Regions from separate parts of the Kiloniella antarctica genome, predicted to be linked through region 2. Evidence: riboswitches for the same ligand, from Rfam matches in the RefSeq annotation. Region 2 holds a riboswitch; each other region holds the start of a gene.
What was found. A riboswitch is a leader RNA that binds a small molecule or an ion and turns the genes downstream of it on or off. The one in region 2 is predicted to bind thiamine pyrophosphate.
Positions count from the first base shown of each region.

Region 1: it holds a riboswitch for thiamine pyrophosphate, as region 2 does, so the genes downstream of both, thiD (bifunctional hydroxymethylpyrimidine kinase/phosphomethylpyrimidine kinase) here and ACFSKO_RS16000 (FAD-dependent oxidoreductase) in region 2, are expected to answer to the same signal.
Region 3: it holds a riboswitch for thiamine pyrophosphate, as region 2 does, so the genes downstream of both, thiB (thiamine ABC transporter substrate binding subunit) here and ACFSKO_RS16000 (FAD-dependent oxidoreductase) in region 2, are expected to answer to the same signal.

Region 1 is NZ_JBHUII010000013.1:412,073-418,007, forward strand. It holds gene ACFSKO_RS20495 (peptide ABC transporter substrate-binding protein) at 1-1,274, opposite strand, end outside; gene ACFSKO_RS20500 (RidA family protein) at 1,710-2,057, opposite strand; TPP riboswitch at 2,216-2,332, shown strand; gene thiD (bifunctional hydroxymethylpyrimidine kinase/phosphomethylpyrimidine kinase) at 2,413-3,225, shown strand; gene ACFSKO_RS20510 (ABC transporter ATP-binding protein) at 3,231-4,010, shown strand; gene ACFSKO_RS20515 (ABC transporter permease) at 4,007-4,762, shown strand; gene ACFSKO_RS20520 (ABC transporter substrate-binding protein) at 4,786-5,733, shown strand; gene ACFSKO_RS20525 (MFS transporter) at 5,806-5,935, opposite strand, start outside.
Region 2 is NZ_JBHUII010000011.1:14,186-20,120, reverse strand. It holds gene napA (nitrate reductase catalytic subunit NapA) at 1-890, shown strand, start outside; gene ACFSKO_RS16015 (nitrate reductase cytochrome c-type subunit) at 892-1,341, shown strand; gene ACFSKO_RS16010 (NapC/NirT family cytochrome c) at 1,380-1,961, shown strand; gene ACFSKO_RS16005 (periplasmic nitrate reductase, NapE protein) at 2,166-2,336, opposite strand; TPP riboswitch at 2,557-2,669, shown strand; gene ACFSKO_RS16000 (FAD-dependent oxidoreductase) at 3,005-4,018, shown strand; gene thiS (sulfur carrier protein ThiS) at 4,018-4,215, shown strand; gene ACFSKO_RS15990 (thiazole synthase) at 4,218-5,006, shown strand; gene ACFSKO_RS15985 (thiamine phosphate synthase) at 4,999-5,607, shown strand; gene pyc (pyruvate carboxylase) at 5,660-5,935, opposite strand, start outside.
Region 3 is NZ_JBHUII010000001.1:816,662-822,596, reverse strand. It holds gene thiQ (thiamine ABC transporter ATP-binding protein) at 1-79, opposite strand, end outside; gene thiP (thiamine/thiamine pyrophosphate ABC transporter permease) at 72-1,784, opposite strand; gene thiB (thiamine ABC transporter substrate binding subunit) at 1,799-2,815, opposite strand; TPP riboswitch at 2,915-3,025, opposite strand; gene ACFSKO_RS03920 (helix-turn-helix domain-containing protein) at 3,105-4,139, opposite strand; gene ACFSKO_RS03915 (hypothetical protein) at 4,249-4,653, shown strand; gene nhaA (Na+/H+ antiporter NhaA) at 4,742-5,935, opposite strand.

The DNA.
Region 1 (5,935 bases), on a different contig from region 2:
CACTCTTCGTTTACGAGGTTAACTTTTGCACCAAGAGTTTTCTTCCACATGCTGGCAACAGCAATGGCAATCTTTTTGTGGTTATCACTCGTATTATAGCGAAGTTCAATTTCAAGAGGGTTATCTTTGGAATAACCAGCTTCTTCATAAAGCTTCATAGCTTCTGCATTACGAGCAGCTTGTTCTTTTGCTTTAAAATCAGAATATACGGGGTCATATCCAGTAACACCAGGAACAACAAACGCATAGGCAGGAACTTCACCCGCTGTAACAATATTTGTTGTCAGAATGTCACGATCAATCGCCATAGAGAAAGCCTTACGTAACTTTGGATCGTTGAACGGAGGCTTTGTCATGTTAAAGCCGTAGTAATAAGTTCCAAGGTAATTAGTGACGTGGAATTCGTCGGCCATGTTTTCCTTGATCCATTTGATTTGATCATTTGGAACTTCGTACGTCCAATCAAGCTCACCTGCGCGATAACGCTTAAGAGCAGTGGTCTGACTTTCAGTTGGATAATAAACAACTTTATCCAGCTTCACTGTGTCTTTATTCCAATAGGTATCTGACTTAACTGAAACGATACGTGATTGAGGGGTCCACTCTGAAAGTTTGAACGCACCGTTTGATACGATATTTTCTGGACGTGTCCATTTTTCGCCGTGCGCTTCTACTGTTGCTTTATGAACTGGATAGGCAACAGAGTGTGTTATCATGCCCAAGAAATAAGGCGCAGGACCTTCAAGTTGAACTTCGAGAGTTCTGTCATCAAGTGCTTTTGCACCCAACTGGGAAAGATCCTTTTCTTCGCCACCCGCAATAGCCTGCGCATTTTGTAGTGGATAGAGCAAGAATGAGTACTCAGAGCCAGTAGCAGGAGCAACGGCGCGTTGCCACGCATAAACAAAATCATGTGCTGTTACCGGGTCACCGTTACTCCAAACCGCATCAGCACGCAGTTTAAAAGTAAATTTGGTACCGTCAGGACTAATGGTCCAGCTTTCAGCTTGCCCCGGAATGAGTGAACCGTCGGTATGCTCTGCAGTAAGACCTTCAAAAATATCACGAAGAATATGAGAAGAAGGAACACCTTCTGAGATTTGCGGATCAAGACTTCCTGGCTCGGAGCCGTTTCCGCGATGAAAAACCATTTCTTTTGCTGGCTCTTCAACTTTCTTTTCTGCTACCTGTTCTTCCCCTTTTTTCATATAAAAGAAGATGCCCGCAGCGATCGCCACGACCAAAAGTAACAGCACTAGTATTTTTTTATTCATAATGCCCTCATGTTTCCAAGCAAAGAGAATGAGTCAGAAAATAAGTTCAACTTCACCACTTAATTTAAAGTATAATTTTCGATATTTATCGACTTTTCTTATATTAAGTGCGAACAAACTCACAGTCTCTTTACTTAACCCTGTTATTGTTTTTACGTTGTACACGTTAGTAGCAATAATATTCCTGCGTGTATTTACGCAGGGTGACCTTCTTTTAGCTCTCTGACAAGAGGGGGTCTGTGCTTAAGATCAACCAAGCAAGAAACGTAGGCAAATGGCCGAATTTATTTACTAATTGATCAAAACTAACGAGCATAAAGTTATTATACTTTATACAACCAAAGGAATCCAGCCTAAGTCGCTTAGGACATAAAAAAAGCTGCTCAATACCAATTATTGAGCAGCTCAGATAGGGTTACAAAACAGTAAACGTAACTATTTAGCAGCGGTGATAATAATTTCCACACTCAACTCAGCACGCGCTAATTTAGCTTCGCCACAAGCACGAGCAGGCGCGTGCCCTTCTGGAACCCACGCATTCCAAACTTCGTTCAATTCAGCGAAATACTTCATATCACTTAACCAGATGACGGCTTGAAGAATTTTAGTTTTGTCACTTCCCACAGAAGCTAGACATACATCAATTTTGTCCAAAATTTCTTTGGTCTGTACTGAAACTGTTTCTCCTGCAGTTCCAACTTGTCCAGATAAATAGATTGTATCCCCATGCTCCACAATCTTACTTGAACGCGCTGTCGTATCGTGTCGAATAATCCCAGTCATTTATTCAATTCCTTCTTTAAACACTCACATCCAAATGGATGAAACGCCCTATATGCTATCAAAGTATCAGGTAGGTCCAGATCTGAGTATGATATCCCCCAGAAAACCTAAACAACACTTTCCCTCTTGCCTATTTTCAAAAGCACAGCATAATTCAGAAAATCTCGTCGGGGTGCTCATCTTTCTTACTTAGAAAAACGAGCTGAGAAGCAATTGCTAACCCGCAGAACCTGATCCGGTTAATACCGGCGGAGGAAATTGAGATGCTTGCAGGGAGTCACAATTTGATACCCCAACCGATTTTCGGATAAAAGCAAAGCATTGAAATCCTCTGAGATGAATAATGGAGGAAATCATGCCAGTGCCTATAGCCCTGACAATTGCGGGATCAGATAGTGGTGGCGGTGCCGGTATCCAGGCAGATATCAAAGCCATGTCAGCTCTCGGTGTTTATGCCGCGTCCGTCATTACAGCTTTGACCGCGCAAAACACCTGTAAAGTACACAGCATTTACCCCGTCTCTACCCATTTCATTCAAGATCAAATCCACACCGTTTTTGAAGACCTCGATGTCAAAGCCGTTAAAATCGGGATGTTGGGGACACCTGACGTCATTTGTGCTGTTGCGAATGCTATGAATAATTATCCTGATGTGCCTATTGTACTTGATCCTGTGATGGTTGCTAAAAGTGGTGACAAGCTACTACAGGATGATGCTATCCAAAGCTTAAAAGAACATCTACTTCCCAAGGCAACCATTATTACGCCGAACCTTCCAGAGGCGGCTGAACTCACGGAAATGAAAGAACCAACATCCCTGGACGAGATGAGCGAATTACTCCAGGTTTTCAAAAAAATGCCCATCAAGTCTGTCTTGCTAAAAGGTGGTCACTTGGGCGGAGACACAAGTGATGATCTCTTCTTTGATGGCCAAGCAGATCGCTGCTTAAGTGGCCTGCGTATAAACACAAGCAACAGCCACGGTACAGGATGTACCCTCTCGGCATCAATCGCGGCTGGTCTCGCCAAAGGCCTTCCTTTGATAGAGGCCGTTACACAAGCCAAAACATACCTAAGTAACGCACTTCAACACGCAGATACTCTAGGTGTCGGGAAAGGTCATGGTCCCGTCCATCACTTCCACGCTTTTTGGCCAAAAGAGGGTTAACGCTGGTGCATAAAAAAGGGAGCAGGCCGCCAAAGAGTGAGGACATTATCGTTGAAGGTTTTTCACTCTCATTTGAAAATCGACAAGTGTTTAATGATTTCAACATCAACCTGCACTCTGGTAGTTGGAATGTCTTACTAGGAAGAAGTGGTGTCGGAAAATCCTCACTTCTTAAAGCCATTGCTGGGCTGCTGCCAACGGGATCGTTTGAAGGAACAATCAAACAAAAAAACACTGCCTCTTTAACCGATCAAATTAGCTGGATGACCCAGGACGATCTTCTTCTCCCGTGGCTTTCTATTCTCGATAATGTCCTCATACGTAACCGGCTTTGCCCTACCAAAAAAAATCCTCCTCTTATCGAGAAAAAATCCGCGATCAGCCTCCTTCAACAACTTGGACTTGGAGCATCTCTTGATCAGAAACCCAATACGCTTTCCGGCGGTATGAGGCAGCGTACAGCACTGGCCAGAACCTTACTGGAAAATCGCCCAATCGTACTTCTTGATGAACCTTTCTCTGCCTTGGACGCTATTACCCGCGCTGAAATGCAGGAACTTACTCACAAACACCTCAAAAACAAAACCGTGGTCATGATCACCCACGATCCGCTTGAAGCTCTGCGTCTGGCGCACTTTATCTTTATTTTAATCGGCCCCATTGTTTGTGAGGCAAGATCATTTTCTCCTGAAAGCTCTCCCATCCGAAACCTGAATGATCCGGCAATTATACAGCTCTATGATGTGCTCATATCTGAACTCTCTATGGGAAAGATGACCATATGATGAGTTCCGTTAGAGTGGTCATTGTGCTTTTTGGGTTGCTTATTCTATGGCATTTCATTGTCAAAATGACTTCCGTCCCGCCCTATATTCTTCCAGGCCCCCTTGTCGTCGTTGAAACACTTTGGAACCGCCTGCCTACTCTTCTCCATCACGCGAGCTATACACTAACAGAAATCTTGTTTGGCTTTACCATTGGCACGGCGCTTGGTTGCGCATCAGCGCTCACACTTGCAACAGCAAAGCCTCTTCGCGTTTGGCTCACCCCTGTGCTTGTCATCACCCAATCTCTCCCCGTCTTTGCCCTAGCTCCCATTCTTGTGCTTTGGCTCGGGTACGGTATGCCTTCCAAAGTAGCCATGACAGTCCTTATTATCTATTTTCCAATAACAGCGGCTTTTTATGATGGTTTGAGACGCACACCTAAAGACTGGCAGGCACTTGCAAAGGTTATGAATGCCAGTCCTTTGGCTTTTCTCATTCACGTCCGTATCCCCCTCGCCCTTCCCTCCCTGGCATCCGGATTACGGGTCGCTATCGCCACAGCACCAATCGGTGCAATTGTCGGGGAGTGGGTTGGTTCATCACAAGGTCTTGGCTATTTGATGCTGCACGCCAATGGCAGGATGCAAATTGACCTGATGTTTGCCGCACTCTGCTTACTCGCACTTATGGCTGTTACTCTTTATCTCACTACAGACCATCTTTTAAATCGTCTCCTTAAAAGGATGTCACTCGATGATCACAAAACTTAAAACTATTTCTTGAGGAATAAATAATGCTAAGAAAGCTGAGCTTTACACTCTCCTTGCTTGCAGGGCTTTTCAGCCTCGCGGGCGGAGCAACAGCAGCAGACAAGATGACCGTGCTACTTGACTGGTTTGTAAACCCGGATCACGCAACTCTCGTGATTGCCAAAGAAAAAGGTTTCTTTGAAGCACAGGGGTTAGACGTAGAACTCATCGCACCTTCAGACCCCAACGTCCCCCCAAAACTGGTTGCAGCTGGTCAAGCCGAACTCGCCGTTTCCTATCAGCCACAACTTCATCTCCAAGTCGCAGAAGGATTGCCTATAGCCCGTGTCGGCACTCTGGTCGCGACCCCTCTTAACTCGCTTGTCGTATTAAAGGATAGCCCAGTCAAATCTATTTCCGATCTCAAAGGTTTAAAAGTTGGTTATTCTGTTGGTGGATTTGAAGATGTAATCCTTGATGCCATGCTAGAACGTCATGGACTGAGTATTAAGGACGTCGAGCTTATCAACGTAAACTTCTCGCTCTCACCGTCTTTAATTTCAGGGCAGGTCGACGCTGTTATCGGCGCCTTCCGAAACTTCGAACTTAACCAGATGGATATCGTTGGAAAACCTGGACGTGCTTTCTACGTTGAAGAAGAAGGTGTTCCGTCTTATGACGAGCTTATTCTTATCGCAAACAAGGATAATACCGGAGACAAGAAACTTCCTCGCTTTTTGACCGGGCTGGAACAGGCAACAACGTTCTTGATCAACCATCCTGATGAAAGCTGGCAATTATTTATTAAGGCCTACCCCGATCTGGATGATGAATTGAATAAACGCGCATGGAGAGACACACTTCCTCGCTTTGCTTTACGTCCTGCAGCTCTGGATGTTGGTCGTTACAAACGTTTTGCAGAATTTTTAAAAGCAAAGAAAATGATCAAAGAAACCGGTAATGTTTCTGATTATGCCGTCACAATAAAATAACGATCACTTACTACAGACAAAACAAAAGGGTGTTGAGAGAATCTCAACACCCTTTTGTATGACAAATATAACTTATTTAAATTCAGATTTTTCTTCTTTGGCAAACAACATAAGTCCCGCGGCCAAGATCAACCAACCCATCATAGGGACAAAACCTGCCTGAAAAGCCGCAATATCATACACTCGTTGTCCACTATCGGTG
Region 2 (5,935 bases):
GTAATGCGGAACGTCGTACTCAGTTCTGGCACCAATTAGTTGACGCCCCAGGAGAAGCCAAGTCAGATCTATGGCAGCTTATGGAATTTTCCAAACGCATCACAACTGACGATGTTTGGCCAAAGGAAGTTCTCACCGAAAATCCTGAATTTAAAGGGAAGACGCTTTTTGAAGTTCTTTACCAGAACGGGAACGTTGATAAATTCCCTCTCGAACAAGCTCATCCTGATTACGGAAATGTGGAAGCCAATCACTTTGGTTTCTATGTGCAAAAAGGTTTATTTGAAGAATACGCCGAATTTGGCCGCGGTCACGGCCATGACCTCGCCCCCTTTGATCGTTACCATCTGGAACGCGGCCTAAGATGGCCTGTCGTCAATGGTAAAGAGACCAAGTGGCGCTTCAAAGAAGGTTCTGATCCTTATGCCAAACCGGGTAGTGACTTTGATTTTTACGGTAAACCCGACGGAAGAGCGGTTATCTTTGCCCTTCCCTACGAACCCGCCGCTGAGAGCCCGGATGAAGAATACGATTTATGGCTCTCTACAGGGCGCGTACTTGAACACTGGCATTCTGGTTCAATGACCCAACGTGTGCCTGAGCTTTACAAGGCCTTCCCTGATGCAGTTGCTTTTATGCACCCAGATGATGCCAAAATGCGTGGGCTCCGACGCGGTCAGGAAATAAAAATCATCTCCCGTCGTGGTGAAATGATTACCCGTGTGGAAACCCGTGGACGTAACAAACCGCCAAAAGGATTGATTTTCGTTCCCTGGTTTGATGCCAGCCAGTTGATTAACAAAGTTACGCTTGATGCAACTGATCCTATTTCCAAGCAGACAGACTTCAAAAAATGTGCTGTCAAAGTTATTGCTACCGGGAGAGCGTGAAATGAAAAAATTTCTTATTAGCGTCGCCGCTGTCGCGGGATTCCTTGCTTTTGGTGTCAGTGCCCATTCCGACGGCGCCGCCACTCTTCGCCAAGGGACGCCAATCACCTCTGAAGCAGAGGCTCCGAAGATGAATAAGGTTGAAAATAAGGACGTAAAACGGATTAGAAATTACCCTGAACAACCTCCAACTATTCCTCATAAAATCAGATCTTATGAGATCTCAACCAATGCCAACAAATGTCTTTCTTGCCACGCACGAACCCGCACAGGTGAGTCTCAAGCTCCCATGGTGAGTGTTACCCACTATATGGACCGAGATAATCAGGTATTGGCAACAGTTTCACCACGTCGATATTTCTGTACTCAATGTCACGTAACCCAGGTCGATGCCCCACCGCTTGTTGAAAACGAGTTCATTGACGTTGAACACATCATTAAGGCTGAATAGGCAAAACCATGTTGACACCTTTTAAAAAATTGTGGGGTATGGCCTGTTGGATATGGTCCCATGGCAATCGCCCCGCGAAACATCTTTCAATTGGTTTCCTGACCATTGGTGGCTTTGTTGCTGGCGTTATGTTCTGGGGTGGTTTCAATACCACTCTGGAACTGACCAACACCGAAGAGTTCTGTGTCAGTTGTCACGAAATGGGCGACAATGTTTTTGTTGAGCTGAAACCAACCATCCACTACAGCAACCGCTCTGGCGTCCGCGCCAGTTGTCCAGACTGCCACGTACCGCATAACTGGACTGACAAAATTGCCCGTAAAATGCAGGCTTCCAAAGAAGTATGGGGCAAGCTGTTTGGCACCATCAACACCCGAGAGAAATTTCTCGCCGAAAGACGACGTCTTGCCGGACATGAATGGGATCGCCTTAAGGCAAACAACTCTCTGGAGTGTCGTAACTGCCATTCAACCACATCTATGGATATAACAGCTCAATCCGAAAGAGCGGCAACAGCCCACCAAACTTATCTATTCACGGGAGAAAAAACTTGTATCGATTGCCATAAAGGCATCGCACATGAACTACCGGACATGACAGGTGTTGAAGGCTGGGAATAACTTCCTCCGTCGATTGCTTTACAAAAAAGGTGAACTCTCATTGGAGTTCACCTTTTTATTTACTGCAAAATATCTAAGTAAAGGCGAGATTCGAACTCGCCTTATCAAATTAAACCACATACAGCCCTATTATAACTAAGTGTAATTAACCAGACACACTCAGTTATAATAGGGCTGTACTACCTTTACAGTAACATTTAAAATCTAGCTTGTGGGTGGCCCAGAGATGACAGCCTGATACATCCAGATACTAAACCCATAGGCAATGACGAGCCCAAGAGTTATTGCAGGAACTAAACCCGCAGCAAGAAACATAAACAAAGTTATTTCTTGTGCTTTTGTTTTTTCAGTTGAGGTATTTTGAATATCTTGCACTTTAATTCTCGCTATTTTTCAAAGTGACCCACCTACTTAAACCGTGAGCAGATGATCATTAAACTCTCATTAGATATGAGAGGATAACGCGCAATAATTAAAATCACATTGATACATATCAAAGTCCATCAAAAGAGTAACAATCATCTGAACCAATCTTATGTGAAAAATGGATCCAGTCGTTAGCGACTTGTAACGGACTAAATCTTGACTTATAAGCGAGTTATCCTAGGGGTGCCTCATAATATGGGGCTGAGATTGTGCTGGTATGTACGGGACCCTTCGAACCTGATCCGGGTCATGCCGGCGAAGGGATTGGACCCACGGCAGAATCAAAACTCAGCTTATAGAGATTAAATCTATATCTGCCCAAAGCCTCCCAAAGCTCCCCGGATCTCCTTGTGAATTAGACAACAGGAGATCTAACGTGTCTGAACTTAAGAACACACAGTCCCACCCACCACTGGTGTCTTCACCGGAACCAAAAGTACATACATGAACCCGCCAAACGATCCTGATCTTCTCGACTAGAAGTTAGGGACTATACAGAGAGATCAACGATAAGACACAAGGCATAACGCAAATGAGTCGCCAGTATAAAATAATGGGAAGCCTATTTATATTGATGCTGATCGCGTCGAAAAAGTGGTAAAGGAACCAGCAGAATAATGCATATAGAAATCATTGGGTCAGGTATTGTTGGCTTATCATGTGCTGCCGCTTTTGCGGAAAGATGCTGTGATGTTACCGTTATTTCTGAAAGTAACGGACCTGACGAAAGCTGTTGTTCATGGTGGGCTGGAGGGATGTTATCCCCCTGGTGCGAGATGGAGAGCGCAGAACCTCTAATAGGAGAACTTGGCGTTGAATCCATGGCTTTTTGGTCTCGTTTCACATCTACCTACAGGCAAAAAGGCACACTTATAGTCGCCAGTCCACGGGATGTGCCTGATTTAAAACGCTTTGGACGCAGAACCCAGAATTGGGAACAAGTCAAAGAAGAGCAAATCAAGATACTTGAACCAGATCTTGCAGGACGATTTACGACCGGATTATATTATCCACAAGAAGCACATTTTGATCCAAGGGAGGTTCTCCCTGAATTGGTAGCTTACTTGCAGGAAAAAGGCGTTACGTTCCAATTCAACAAAAAACAGTCCGATGATTTTCTCAAAATCCCGACAACCGCAGATTACCGCATAGATTGTCGCGGCTTGTCTGCCAAAGACACACTGAAAGACCTGAGAGGCGTCAAAGGAGAGATGGTGCTGATACAAAGCAGCGAAATTTCGCTCTCTCGCCCAGTACGTCTACTACATCCACGTATTCCTCTTTATATCGTTCCTAGGAATAATGGCGTATTCATGGTTGGCGCAACCATGATAGAAAATGAAGAACGTACCAGGGCCAGTGTGAGATCTATCTTGGAATTACTTTCTGCGGCTTATGCTCTCCACCCGGCCTTTGGCGAAGCCGAAATACTTGAAATTGGTGTTGATGCTAGGCCCGCCTTCCCAGATAATCTACCCCGGATTGTTCAAATGGGGAAAACAATTTATCTCAACGGTATGTATCGCCACGGTTACCTCGCAGCACCCGCCATGGCCAAAAAGGTCGTTGAACTTGCATTATCTGGTAATGGAAATACTCCCCCATCCAGTTCGTACACAGGAAACAGTTAATGAACTTAACGCTCAATGGTGAGGCTATCATCACAAAGACATCAACACTAGCTGCGCTGCTGGATGAGCAAGGTTATGGAGATGCAAAAATCGCAACGGCCGTAAATGGTACTCTCGCACCGGCAAGTCTAAGAGCAACAACTGACTTAAAAGACGGTGATGCCATTGAAGTTGTTGCCCCAATGCAGGGAGGATAATCATGACTATTCAATTTTATGATCAAGAAGTCTCATCTCGCTTTTTAATCGGCACGGCTCTCTACCCCTCTCCCTCTATCATGCTTGAAGCAATCAAGGCTTCTGGGTCTGATATCGTCACTGTTTCTCTACGAAGAGAGTCTGGTAAAGAACAGTCAGGTCAAAATTTTTGGTCTTACATCAAAGAAACAGGCGCTAAAGTCCTTCCAAACACTGCGGGTTGCAAAACGGTAAAAGAAGCCGTAACCACGGCTCACATGGCCCGTGAAATTTTTGAAACACCTTGGGTAAAGCTTGAGGTGATCGGCGAAGACGACAGCCTGCAACCTGATGTTTTTGGCCTGGTCGAAGCTGCAAAAATACTCAGCGAAGATGGTTTCCAGGTTTTCCCTTACACAACAGAAGATCTTGTTGTGGCAGAAAAACTTATCGCTGCAGGATGTGAAGTACTTATGCCTTGGGGCGCACCAATTGGAAGCGGACGTGGATTAAACAATATCTATGGCCTACGCAGTCTTCGTGCCCATTTTCCCAAAGTACCATTAATTGTTGACGCGGGGATCGGATTGCCTTCACATGCAGCAGCTGCGATGGAACTTGGCTATGACGGTGTACTTTTGAATACAGCCGTCGCCAAGGCAGGTGATCCCGTTCTTATGGCCAAGGCTTTTGCAATGGCTATTGAAAGCGGTCACTTGTCCTTTATCGCTGACCCAATTGAAAAAAGGGATATGGCCGCGCCTTCCACCCCGGTAGCAGGCCTTCCCTTCTGGAACCAAGAACATGCTTAACCCCTTTTACCAGATCGTTGACAACGCTAACTGGCTTCCTCGGCTTCTCCCAGTAGGTTTAAAGCTTGTCCAATTGCGTATAAAAGATGCCGAAGAAGACGAAGTTCGCGAACAAATCACCCTTGCGCAAGAGCTCTGTAATCAATACCAAACCCAACTCATCATCAATGATTACTGGGAACTGGCAATTGAACTTGGCTGCGATTTCATTCATCTTGGTCAAGAAGATCTTGATGACGCAGATATCGGGGAAATTCGCCAAGCTGGCCTTCAGCTAGGTGTCAGTACTCATGATGAAAATGAACTCGATAGAGCTCTTGATTTAGAGCCCGACTATATCGCTCTCGGCCCGGTCTATCCGACTATTCTTAAGGAAATGCACTGGGAACCCCAGGGTGCCGAAAACGTAAGGCGTTGGAAGGAAATGGTTGGACACATCCCTCTTGTTGCAATCGGCGGTCTTTCCGTAGAGCGTGCTTCTGAAATATATGATGCAGGGGCCGATACCATCTGTGTCGTTACCGATGTTCTTTATAACGAAAGTCCCGAAGAACGTCTTCAGGAATGGCTTGAACTCAGTATAGAGAGACAAGCTGAATAAATTAATGACGGTCACTTATCACATTGAGTGACCGTCATTCTATAAATCAGGACTAATCTGAAATAACAGCCAGTAAATCTTTCGTTTCGATTTTTGAACCCGGCTTAACGAGAAGTTCAGTTACCGTTCCGGTCTTTTCAGCCAGTACGGACGTCTGCATTTTCATAGCTTCAATAGACATCAATACATCTCCCTGCTCGACTTGATCACCTTCACTAACAGACACCGTCACAATTAGGCCAGGCATTGGTGCTCCTATATGATCAGAGTTTCCAACAACGGCTTTGGGATGTGCAACTTTAGCAGATGCGCGGCTTCGATCTGTTAC
Region 3 (5,935 bases), on a different contig from region 2:
ATTCAAAGATTTCTTTCTGACTTGAATGTTTGAAAGAGAGCTGTTTGATTTCAAGCCCTGATTCTATCTTATTAAACACGGTTAGGAACATCCTCTTTTTGTGGCTTTAGACTTTTGGTTTTGGGAAATCCAAAGCTTGAAAGTGACCAATGTCCTGCAATTGTGCGTTCTATTACCGTAAAAAGGAGAAGGCTTTGCGTGCAGAGGAAAAAGGCGATGATTGCGGCATCATCCAGTCGATAACTTCCCATTTTCTGGTACATGAATAAAGGTAATGTCGTGAAGTCCTGAGTGCCAAAAAGGGCGATCACACTCAAATCTCCTGTAGATAACGCTGTAGAGAGGCCGAAGGTAAGTCCAAGCGCTTTCTTGTTTTGGGGCCAGTCGACGACGCGCACCCGGTTCAGGCTGTTAATGCCAAGACTTCGGCACAAAAGATCACTATTTTGAGCCGAAGTTTCAAAGCTTGGAATGAGAATGCGCAGGGCAAAAGGTAGGGCCATCAAAGAGTTTACGGTAACGACAAGAAAAGGCGCAAGTGCGGAAAGGTTGGCCATTCCTTTGAGGCTGATAAACAGTCCGGTGGCTAAAACAAAGGGAGGTAGAAGAAGGATAATACTTCCTGAAAAATCGGTTATTGCGGACAAAGGCTTTGCATAGTTTTTTTTCCCTAGTCGAGAAGGGAGTTCAAGGCTGCGTAACATGAGGGCGATACCGATCGCGAGTAACAGGGTGAGAGTTCCTGCAGCCAGAGAGATCATAAGACTGTTAAATGAAGCGCTCCATAATTTTTCATCCCCGAGGACAGTAAAAAAACGTGTGGAGAATGCCTTTTGAGCTGTGGCAAGCAAGGGCGGGAACACCAAAAGGCTCATTGCAATTAGCATGATTGTATCGATTGCTATCGCAGCCGGCTTTTTGGCGTCAAAACGCTTTGCTGGCTGCTGCTCAGTATTTCCCAGCGGGATATTGCGAGCAAAACGGCTGCCTATAAACAATAAAGTCGCGCAGAAGAATAGCTGAGTTAGGGCAAGGATTACGGCTTTGGGGATGTCGAAATCCAGTCTTATTGCCTGATAGATCGCAACTTCAAGTGTATTGGTTGAAGGGCCGCCGCCAAGAGCGAGAACGACGGTAAAAGAAGTAAAGCACAGCAGAAAGACAAGGCCACAGGACGCTGGTAATACCCGCCTTAACATTGGCCATTCGATGAGCTTAAAAATGTCTTTGCCTGACATGTTGAGTTGTGCCGTTGAGCGCCAATACTCTTGTGGTAAAGCTTCAAGGGTTTGGAGGAAAATTCTCGACAGCAGGGGAGCATTGAAAAAAACATGGGCAATTAATATGCCGATAAGGCCATAGAGATAGTTTCCTGCCGTAAGATCGAAAAACGATAGAGCTTGATTGAACCACCCGTTTCGGCCATGCACGGCAACAATGCCAAATACCCCGACAATCGTTGGTACAATCAAAGACAGTGATGCAAGTCGCAAGAACGACTTTCGCCCAGGTAAATTGGGGCGGCGAGATAACGCGCGTGCAACGGGAATAGCGATAAATGTTGAAATAACTGTGCTGAGTAGAGCTTGGTACAGGGTAAACCTAATAACGCGAAACAGATAGCTGTTGTTATAAATCTTCGAAAAATTTATCTCAAAAATTTGACTGAATAACCCTGAAAAAGCGAGCCCCAATATCAAAGAGATTACACATAAGCTAAGAAGGCCGGGCCATAAAAAGCCAAACCAACCATGGGATGTACGTGTCTTTGATATGGGGTTCATTAGATTATTCAGGATTAACGATCGATGGCGTTAAGCCAGTTATCAATCCAGGCTTGGCGGTTATTCTGAACATCTTCTGGGCTGAAAAGAAGGGCTTTTTCTGGTTTGGGAAGCTCTTCAAATGTGCTTGGTAGACCATCACCAAGATCAATGGCTGGATACATCCAGTTGCCTGTAGGGATTTGGTTTTGAAAATCTTTGGCGGCAATAAAGCTCATAAAATCTTGAGCCAGTTCAGGCTCTTTTGAGCTGGCAAGTTGGGCTGCAACCTCCACTTGAGTATAATGTCCCTCATCGAAAATTGCTGCTTTATACCGGGTGTTTTCTTCTGCAATGATGTGATAAGCGGGAGAGGTGGTGTAGCTCAAAACCATGTCTGCTTCACCGTCCTTAAACAAGCCGTAAGCTTCGCTCCAGCCTTTGGTCACCGTGACGATTTTTGGGGAGAGTTTTTTCCAGGATTCTGCGGCTTTATCTCCATAAACATTCTGCATCCAAAGCATAAGCCCAAGACCGGTTGTTGAGCTTCTAGGGTCTTGAATAATAATCTTTAGATCCGGAAATCCATTGATCAATTGATCAAGACTGGTGGGGGCGCTGGGTAATTTTTCGCTATTGTAAACGAAAGCAAAGTAGCCATAATCAAAGGGCACAAAGGTCTCATCGTTCCAGGGTATTGGAAGCGTGAAGTTTTGTAGGGAGACATTGCTCTTTACAAATAAACCTGTTTCAGCAGCTTCGGCTGTTAAGTTGGTGTCCAGGCCGAGAACGACATCTGCAGTAGTGTCTTTTCCCTCGAGCTTTAAGCGACTGAGAATACCAACAGAAGAATCAACAGCGACAAACTTAAGGTCACAATCACAATTGGCTTCAAAAGCCTTCTTAACCTTTGGCCCTGCACCCCAATCGGCGGCAAAGGCATCGTAGGTATAAATGGTGAGAGTTTTTTTATCATCGGCAGACGCTGAGAAATTTATTCCCAGACCGAAAGTAGTGACTGCAAGTGCAGTTATCATTGTTCGCAAGATCATGCGACGCTCCATATTTAGCGGGCGAGCCCAATTTATTGTGCAGGGAGGCTCCTGAAAAATCTGGAATATATTTAACAGATAGAACCATTGGTTCGTAATCTGTGCCCAGCTCTCAATTCCCTCCGCCGGTACTAACCGGTTCAGGTTCGACGGGTTTTTTTCCTGCTTAGGAAAATTCTCAGCCCTTTATGGGCACCCCGTTGAGACCGAAGCCGAGCTTAGACATTTTTTATTGCATCAGCAAGCCATTACCCGGTGAGCAAACCAGGGGTTTTTGCCTAAAAGTGTGTCAGGTGTTCGAGTGTAAGACATCTCTATATTTAGACGGGGTGAAACCACCTAATAGTTTGAATTCACGGGATAAGTGATGTCGATCAGAATAGCCCTGATACCAAGCGATATCGTCAATAGTATGTTCATCAAAAGTCAGAGCGATGCAAGTATCACGAAAACGGATGTGGCGGATGAGGGTTGCATACCCCGTGTTTAAATTTGTTAACCGTCGGGATAGGCTACGGGTTGAGATGCCAATGTGTCTGGCGGCAAATGGCATGGGTAAGTGTCCGCCGTCTTGGGATTTGGGCAGGGAAGTTATGCGAGAGAGAAGTTCTCGATCTGAAATCAGGTGCGTAAGGTCTTGCATGGCGGCGAGGTTTTTTTCCCGTAGGTGAATTAGAGGAGTTCCTTTGATGAGGATTTCAGAATCAGGCGTGAAATTTCTGGCAAGAAGTGGGTTAAAAACGAGTGTGCTTTGTAAATTCAATTTATAAGACGGGCTGTTTGGAGGATGCACCCATATTTCGACTGCTTGAAGGTCAAACAAAGCACAGGCGACACCACCGAGAACAGCGGGGCCAAAACAGCTCATGTTTGCGAGCGGAGAGAGGAACGGCCTTATGACGATCTCTTCAGAGGAGATTTGTTCTATAAAATAGTTATACCATGCCCTGTATTTCGGATGAGAAAATTTCTTACCTGAAGCGATAAGCCTGTTATGGGATTGAAGCTCAAGACAACTCGTCCATCGTAAGACCAATTGCCGAGGAGTTCTGGCAGAGGATAACGAAAAACTTATCGGATCAAAATTTATGTTTATGGCGGCCTGATAACTTAATTGCAGCACCGATTGATAGCCATGATTTTGAGATAATTTCAACAGTTCCTGCGATGCATTCATAAATTGGTTGGGCAAGGTCTGATTTATCTTGGCAGCCATAACACCGAGATTTTGAAACCAGGTTGACCATTGACGTGCGTAACTTTCTCCAAGGGGAGGGGGATTTATCTTCTTGCTATTTTGCGTTGTTTTGGCGTGGATTTTCACAAGCTCTAACTAAATTGCACTTAACATTGATTTTCCAATTGTCGGGGATCCTCTTTCCTGAGGCAAAAGAAATCCAAAACAAAGAAAATAATGACAGGGATATAATTCAATGTTGCAGAGATTGAGAACACAAATTTGTATCGTTAGCTTGGTCGTTGTGGGTTTGGTGACCTCCGTTCAAGCTGATACGGGGAGCTATATGACTGCAAAAGAAGTATTAGTGCTTATGAACGGAAATTCAATTTCCGGGGTTTTTGGAGATAATAAAGCTTATCGCCAACGTAATCATTCCAGTGGAATAGCTGTTGTTGCGATAAAGGGAGACCCGGTTCGTTTAATCCCCTGGTTTGTCGATGATCAGGCACGTTATTGTGAAGACTGGTCAGAATGGGGCGTTTTTTGCTTCAGATTTATGCGTGGTGATAAGGGTGGGGTTTTCATTTCTGAAAGAGCCAACGGTAAGCAAATGGAAATCAACTGGCATGAAGGCTATATTGACATTAACCACGAATAATTCAGATAGCTACTCCGTTTGATTTGAAAGACAGAGCCCAGGGAATTCCTGGGCTCTGTTATTATAGGGAAGCTAATATCTGTATGGGCTACTCTGCTTGTTGTTTGTTGTTAGGGCTGTTTTGATCGTTACCAAAGCGCAACAGACAGAAACCAGCAAGCGCGGAGAGTATAGAGCCGCTTAAGACCCCGATCCTTACCTGACCAGCGACGCTCGGATCTTCAAAGGCGAGGCCACCGATAAACAAGCTCATTGTGAAACCAATACCCGTTAATAGAGCTAAGGCATAGATTTGACGCCAGTTTGTTCCTTCGGGAAGACGGCATATTTTTGTTTTTGCTGCAAACCAAATAAAGGAAAAGACCCCGAGTTGTTTACCGATGAATAGACCCGCGGCAATACCGAGTGTGAGCGGAGCAATAAGGGTTTCGACTGTAATTCCCTGAAGTGATACACCCGCATTTGCGAAGGCAAATATGGGTAAGATCATAAAAGCGACCCATGGATGGAGGTGGTGCTCGAGACTTTTCAGAGGACTTTTCTCTTCAGGTGTTTTTCCTTTCAGCGGGATGGCAAACCCGATGGCAACTCCAGCAAGTGTAGCATGCACTCCTGATTTTAGAACGCATACCCATAAGATGATCCCGACCAAAACATAAGGCATTTTTGCCGTCACACCCACACGGTTGAGTATAAGAAGGCCCAGTAAGGCAGCAGCAGCAAATGCGAGCGAGATGAGAGAAAGTTCAGCGGTGTAGAAAAACGCAATAATTATAATGGCGCCTAGGTCATCAAAAATTGCAATAGCAGTCAGCAAGATTTTGAGAGACAGGGGAACTCTGTTGCCCAAAAGAGCCATGATACCAAGGGCAAAAGCAATGTCGGTGGCTGTTGGAATAGCCCATCCGTTCATATTGCTGCCTTCACCCAAATTTATTCCCACAAAAACAAGGGCAGGAATGAGCATACCGCCAACGGCAGCGATTGCCGGTAGGGCTATTTGATCAACAGAAGACAACTGTCCTTCTAAAATTTCCCTTTTTAACTCTAGTCCGATCAGAAGAAAGAAAATGGCCATAAAGCCATCGTTGATCCAGAGGAGGACAGCTTTGGAGAGAGCCCACTCACCTAGAGCGATGGTAAAGGGAACATCGAGCATACTTGTATAATAGGATGCTAGGGGAGAGTTCGAGGCAATGAGCGCCAGCAATGCAGCAAACATGAGAGTTATCCCGCCTGCTGATTCCATCTGTAGAAAATTTCTAATCATTCTGGTTGGCAT